Regions from separate parts of the Sphingomonas sp. CFBP 8765 genome, predicted to be linked through region 2. Evidence: riboswitches for the same ligand, from Rfam matches in the RefSeq annotation. Region 2 holds a riboswitch; each other region holds the start of a gene.

Region 1 (2,259 bases), on a different contig from region 2:
GTCTCAGTAAAGGCTCGAGTTTCAGCGCTTGAAGCAATCGCTCATGCCCCGGCTCGGCCGAACAATGCCCGGCAATGCAATGCTCTGTAATGCTAGGATACGCCGCCGCGATCGGTGCGATCGCCGCCGACGAAATGAATCCGTCCAGCATCACCGGCACCCCCGCCAGCCGCGCCGCCACCACCGCGCCAGCGATCGCGACGATTTCACGCCCCCCCACCCGCCGCAACGTCTCGAACGGCGTACGCGGGAAATCAGCATGCCGCGCAATCCCCGCCTCGACGACCGCGATTTTCCGCGCGATTCCCGCCACATCAACCCCCGTCCCCGGGCCAACCCAGTCGGCGGCGGTTCCGCCGTAACTGCGCAGACACAGTGCTGCGGCCGACGTAGAATTCCCGATCCCCATCTCACCCACGACGAGTATGTCGAGCCCAGGCACGACGACGTCGGCACCGATGTTGAGTGCGGCGAGACACGCGGCTTCGTCCATCGCCGGCCCCGTCGTGAAATCCGCCGTGGGGGTTTCCAGATCGATGTCAGCGATGACGAGTTCGAGCCCGACGGCATCCGCCAGCGCATTGATCGCCGCGCCCCCACGACGGAAATTCTCGACCATCTGTGCGGTCACGGAGACCGGGAAAGCGCTCACCCCGTGCACCGCAACGCCGTGATTTCCGGCGAAAATCGCCGCCCGCGCACGCTCGAACCGCGGCCGCTCGCGCCCCTGCCAGCCCGCCATGAAGACCGCGAGGTCTTCAAGTCGGCCGAGCGATCCGGGCGGCTTGGTCAACTGTGTTTGCCGCAGCGATGCGGCCCCTCGCGCGGCGTCGTCTGCCACGGGAAGGGCCTCCAGCGCCGCCTCGAACGCCGCGACCGTCGGGAACAGCGTCACTGCGCGACATAGCCGGCGGGGGGCGTCCGGGTGATGAAATGCCCCTTGATCCCCGCAGGCCACTGCCGAAACGGCACCTGCCCCTCCGAACTCTCCGCATGCAGCACGGCGTAATCGAGGATCGCCCGTGCCGCCTCCTCATCAGGCGTGAAGCGCCCCAGCACATAGCCGATCTTCGCGGGCCCGCGGACGTGGATGGTGCAGAAGTCCTGGCAGGCGAACAGGCACGGCATCGCCTGCACCGCAATCCCGGCATAGCGCGAATCACTCGCCTGGACCGCCTGCAATGCCGCGACGAGTCTCGCACCGCCGCGCATGCCCTCGGCATCGTCCTTCGCATCGGTGGACGCGCGGCAGGTGCTGCAGGCGACGACGGCCGCACCGTCTTCGGCGGGAACCAGTAGATTCGGCATTGAAACCCCATGACATACGCGCCCGCGGCACAGGCCGCAGGCTGGTTATGTCGTCGCGCGGGTTTACCCCCGTCCGCTCGGCGCACCCTGGCCGGACGAAAGACGACTGCGACGGGCAGGTCTCCTGGCTCACGGGTCACAGCCCTTCGCGCCGCCTTCTCGGGACCGGGATCCCAATGGCATGATGGCACGATGGCTCGCCGCTTACAGTTGCAGGGGCAGCCGGGGTTCTCCCGTTCCCTTTTCATCCCCGTCGCCGGGGAACCTGTCGCGGTCAGAGGGATAGGCCGGGCGAGCGGCCCGGGTCAATCGCCCTGCGCGCTGTCACGCGTCAGCGGTACCACGACCGGTACGCCCTCGATCGATCCGAACCACGCCCGAACACCATAGGTCTCACGCAGCCGCGCCGGCGTCAGCACTGCCGACGGCGCGCCGTCGGCGACGAGCCGGCCCGCGTCTAGCACGAGGATGCGATCGCAATAGCGTGCGGCGAGCCCCAGATCATGCAGGACGGCGATCACCAGGACACCCCGCGCGGCCTGCGCCCGCAGGATCTCCATGACTGCGATCTGATGCGCGGGATCGAGCGACGCGAGTGGCTCGTCGACGATCAGCGCCGGCGCCTCCACCGCGAGCGCCCTTGCCAGCAGGACGCGGGCCCGCTCGCCCCCCGAAATCTCGGTCGCGACACGCGCCGCAAGCGTGGTCACGTCCGCCGCCGCCATCGCACGGGCAATCGCGGCATGGTCGTCCCGTGAGATGCGGGACAGCGGTGCGAGATGGGGCAATCGGCCCAGCGCGACGAGACGTTCGACGCTCAGCGGCCAATGAAGATTTTGACCCTGCGGCAGATACGCGACCGTCTGCGCAATCTCGCGTCGCGAGCGCTCCGCCAGCGGAACGCGGTCGAGCAGGATCGCCCCCGTAGCGGGAACCAGCCCGAGCAGCGCC
Region 2 (2,259 bases):
TCGATCGGTACGGTGCTGGTGCTGCCCGTGCTGTTCGCGACGGGCATGGCACTGGTCGACAGTGCCGACGGGGTGGTGATGCTCGGCGCGTATGAATGGGCGTTCGTGAAGCCGATCCGCAAGCTCTATTACAACATCACGATCACGCTGATCTCGGCGATCGTCGCGATCGCGATCGGCGGGATCGAAACGCTCGCGCTGCTGGCGTCGAAGCTGGGCCTCAGCGGGGGCGTGTGGGACGTCGCTTCGGCGCTGGGCGAGAATTTCAACGGGCTGGGCTTTGCGATCATCGCGCTGTTCGTGGCATGCTGGGTGCTGAGTTTTGCGATCTACCGGTGGAAGCGGTTCGACGAGATCGAGGTGGTTCGGGGGTAACGAGCTGCGTCGTCATCCCGGGCTCGACCCGGGACCCAGGGCCAGGCAGCGCATTACGCGTGGCTCTGGGTCCTGACTTTCGTCAGGATGACGGAGGTCAGGTGCATTGGCACAGTCGCCAAACTCCTCTAAACCCAACCTCGAGGTTTGGTTCTACCGAACCTCGACAGATCGCGCCGGTGCCCTTCGGGGCTTGAATGGGAATGCGGTGCGGGAGCTTTGCCTCCCAATGCCGCGGCTGTCCCTGCAACTGTAAGCGGTGAGCGAGACGCACAGGCCCCCGATGCGGGGGCAGCCACTGGGTCACGAGACCTGGGAAGGCGTGCATCGAGCTTCGACCCGCGAGCCAGGAGACCTGCCAGCGTCATGGTCGCTCTTGCCTTGATCCAGGGGATGGTCGCGGCACGGTACTCCGTCTGAGCGACGAACGCGTGCGGCCGTCAGGTCGTGCGCGCGTGTGGCTGCGGGCGTGCGTCCGTCCGTGGCTGTCGTTCCGACGCCCGGAGAGTATCGCATGACCGACCCCCAGCCGACCCTGGCCAAGATTCCCGTTACCATCGTCACCGGGTTCCTCGGCGCGGGCAAGACCACGCTGATCAGCCACCTGATCCGCAACGCCGGTGGCCGGCGGCTCGCGGTGATCGTCAACGAATTTGGCACGCTCGGTATCGACGGCGACATATTGAAGGGCTGCGCGATCCCCGATTGCCCGGCCGAGAATGTCGTCGAGCTCGCCAATGGCTGTATCTGCTGCACCGTCGCGGACGATTTCATCCCGACCGTCGAAACTTTGCTCGCGCTTGACCCGCGGCCCGACCACATCCTGATCGAGACGTCGGGGCTCGCTTTGCCCAAGCCGTTGCTCAAGGCGTTCGATTGGCCCGCGATCCGGTCGCGGATCACGGTCGACGGGGTGATCGCTCTGGCCGATGCGGAAGCGGTCGCCGCGGGACGGTTCGCGCCCGACCTCGCCGCGATCGAGGCGCAGCGGCGCGCGGATCCGAGCGTGGATCACGAGACGCCGCTTGCCGAGGTGTTCGAGGACCAGCTCGCCTGTGCCGATCTGGTGCTGCTGACCAAGGCGGATCTGGCGGGCGAGGCGGGTGTGGCTGCGGCGCGCGCGGTGATCGCGGCGGAGTCCGCGCGTGCGTTGCCGGTGATCGCGCTGACCGACGGGGTGATCGATCCGCGCGTCGTGCTCGGGCTGAACGCGGCGGCGGAGGATGACATCGCGGCGCGGCCGTCGCACCATGATGGCGCGGACGATCACGAGCATGACGATTTCGACAGCATGATCGTCGAGCTTGGCGAGATCGCGGAGCCGGCGGCGCTCGCCGCGCGGATCGAGACGCTGGCGCGCGACGCCGACATCCTGCGCGTGAAGGGCTATGCCGCGGTGACGGGCAAGCCGATGCGGCTGCTGGTGCAGGCGGTCGGGGCGCGGGTGCGGACGCAATATGATCGGCCGTGGCGCGCCGACGAGGCGCGGCAGACGCGGCTGGTGGTGATCGCCGAGCATGACCGGATCGACCCTGCAAGGATCCGGGCCGCGCTTCAGGGCTGAGGGCGATGCACGTCGTCTTCCGCGAAAGCCACGGGCTGGAGGAAAGCGCGGTCCCGCAGGACCTGGCGCAGAGCCCGGCGGACCTCGTCGTCCTGTCCTTTTCGGACGGGGATCTCGGCGCGTTCGCGGCCGGGTGGCGGCGTGCGGCGGCGAGTGGAAGCCCGCTGCCGTCGCTCAGGCTCGCCAACCTGTCCGCGCTCGCGCATCCGCTGTCGGTCGATACCTATGTCGAGCGGACGCTGGACGGTGGCGCAGGCACGGGGGCGAAGGGGATCGTGATCCGGCTGATCGGCGGGCGGTCCTACTGGTCCTATGGGTTG
Region 3 (2,259 bases), on a different contig from region 2:
ACACGATGCGCGCCGAGACCGAGGTCGCCGAGCTCAAGCCCAGCCGGTCGCGCCCGAACGCCGGGATCGTCACATTCATGCACCAATTGATCAACCAGCGTGACGAGATCGTCTGTCAGTGCCTTCGCTCGGCGCTGCTGCTGCGGACGTCGGCATGAGGTTGCGCTCGCTGCTATTCGTGCCCGCAGACCGGCCCGAGCGTTTTGCGAAGGCCGCAGCGAGCGGGGCCGATGCCATCATCCTCGATCTGGAGGATTCGGTCTCGCTCTCCCGCAAGGCTGTTGCCCGCGAGGCGGTCCGGGCCGCGTTGCAGGACCACACCGACGTCGTGCGGATGGTCCGGATCAATCCCGTCGACTCGGGGTGGCTGGACGACGATATCGCTGCGGCGAGGGGCGCCGATGCGATCATGCTGCCCAAGGCGACCGGACCCGCGACCGTCCTCGCGCTGGTCGAGGCTTATGGCGATGACTGTCCGCCGATCCTGCCGATCGCGACCGAAGTGCCCGCCGCGATCTTCACACTGGGCGAATATGCGCGGGTCAACGGCCGGTTATGCGGCCTGACCTGGGGCGCCGAAGACCTGCCCGCGGCGATCGGCGCGGCGACCAGTCGGGAGGACGACGGGTCCTATACCGAGCCCTATAAGCTCGTACGATCGCTGCTGCTGTTCGGCGCGCATGCGGCGGACGTAGCGGCGATCGAAACGGTCTATCCAGCAATCGCGGACATTGACGGGCTGGCAGCCTATGCCGCGCGCGGCAGCCGCGACGGCTTCACCGGCATGATGGCGATCCACCCGTCGCAGGTCGCCACGATCAACGCCGCGTTCACGCCGGATGCGGCGAGCGTGGCACGTGCGCATGCCGTCGTCGCAGCGTTTGCGGCGGCTCCCGAGGCCGGCGCGCTGCAGCTTGATGGACGGATGATCGATGCGCCGCACCTGCGCCAGGCGCGGGCGATCCTCGCGAGACTCTAGGCCCATTGGCGGCAGGAATTTTCTGCGCTACCGTCGCCCCGCGAAACCGGTGAAGGCCGGGGTCGCAGATCGCGTCGGTGCCCCTCGGGGCTTCAAAGGGAATGCGGTGCGGGAGGCGAGCCTCCTCATGCCGCGGCTGTCCCTGCAACTGTAAGCGGTGAGCGCGGTGCGCATGTTCCTTCGTCATGAGGGGACGACCACTAGGCCTGAGCGTAAGCGCAGGGCCCGGGAAGGTCGCGTACCGGGCGTCGACCCGCGAGCCAGGAGACCTGCCGGCGCTCGGTCGCTCTTGCCATGGTCCAGGGGATGGCCGCGGCACGGTACTCCGTCTGAGCGACGAACCATGCGGCGGGGGCCGCATCGGCGCGCGTGGCGGGTGCGGTTCGGCGTGCACCCCAAGTGTTGCGCCGGCTGTCCGTAGCATCGGACGGCAGGCCCCGGCCGGTCGCTCGTGACGCCGGGGGTATCGTTTCATGACTAGAATTTTCGTTTCGCTTGCGGTTCTCGCGACCGCCACGGCCTTTGCATCGCCAGCCGCGGCCGAGCCCGATCCGATTGCCGCGGCGACGGGCGAGGCGGCAGGGGGCGACGCCGAGCTGGTGGTTACCGCATCGCGATCGGGGGACGCGGTTCCCGCCGATCAGCTCGGGGCGTCGGTGACAGTGCTCGACGCCGCCACGCTCGACCAGCGGCAGACCCGGATCGTGTCCGACGTGCTGCGCGACGTCCCCGCGCTGGCGGTCAGCCGGACCGGCGCGGTCGGGGGGACGACGCAGGTCCGGATCCGCGGATCGGAGGGCAATCACGTGCTGGTGTTGATCGACGGGATCGAAGTGTCCGATCCCTATCAGGGCGAATATGATTTCGGCACGCTGATTGCCGACGAGGCGGCACGGGTCGAGGTGCTGCGCGGCCAGCAATCGGCGCTGTACGGGTCCGACGCGATCGGCGGCGTCATTCAGTATCTCACGCTCAGCGGCGCGGAAGCCCCGGGCGTATCGCTGCGGGCCGAGGGGGGATCGTTCGGCACGTTTTCGGGCGGCGCGCGGGTCGCAGGCGTAGCGGGCAATCTCGACTACGCGCTGTCGAGTTCGACCTATCTCACCGACGGCACGCCGACCGCACGGGGCGGATCGCGCGACATTGGCGCGAAGAGCGTCGGCGCGACGGGCAAGCTCAGCTGGTCGCCCACCGACACGCTGAAGGTCACGGGCGTCGGGCGCTACAGCTATACCGATGCCGACAGCAACGACACGGCATTGAGCGGCCCGCAGTTCGGC

Evidence for each region. Region 2 has a riboswitch for cobalamin ahead of cobW (cobalamin biosynthesis protein CobW). Riboswitches for the same ligand answer to the same signal wherever they lie in the genome.
Region 1: linked by a shared signal. The riboswitch ahead of IFT87_RS12540 (DUF1636 domain-containing protein) and the one ahead of cobW (cobalamin biosynthesis protein CobW) in region 2 are both predicted to bind cobalamin.
Region 3: linked by a shared signal. The riboswitch ahead of IFT87_RS12515 (TonB-dependent receptor plug domain-containing protein) and the one ahead of cobW (cobalamin biosynthesis protein CobW) in region 2 are both predicted to bind cobalamin.

Annotation. Positions count from the first base shown of each region.
Region 1 covers NZ_JACYTY010000004.1:268,326-270,584, reverse strand. Annotated here, with positions in the region: gene cobT (nicotinate-nucleotide--dimethylbenzimidazole phosphoribosyltransferase) at 1-895, opposite strand, end outside; gene IFT87_RS12540 (DUF1636 domain-containing protein) at 892-1,308, opposite strand; cobalamin riboswitch at 1,406-1,592, opposite strand; gene IFT87_RS12535 (ABC transporter ATP-binding protein) at 1,614-2,259, opposite strand, start outside.
Region 2 covers NZ_JACYTY010000003.1:208,885-211,143, reverse strand. Annotated here, with positions in the region: gene IFT87_RS09585 (HoxN/HupN/NixA family nickel/cobalt transporter) at 1-375, shown strand, start outside; cobalamin riboswitch at 536-752, shown strand; gene cobW (cobalamin biosynthesis protein CobW) at 890-1,939, shown strand; gene cobN (cobaltochelatase subunit CobN) at 1,945-2,259, shown strand, end outside.
Region 3 covers NZ_JACYTY010000004.1:262,275-264,533, forward strand. Annotated here, with positions in the region: gene IFT87_RS12505 (MaoC family dehydratase) at 1-158, shown strand, start outside; gene IFT87_RS12510 (HpcH/HpaI aldolase/citrate lyase family protein) at 155-979, shown strand; cobalamin riboswitch at 1,038-1,270, shown strand; gene IFT87_RS12515 (TonB-dependent receptor plug domain-containing protein) at 1,453-2,259, shown strand, end outside.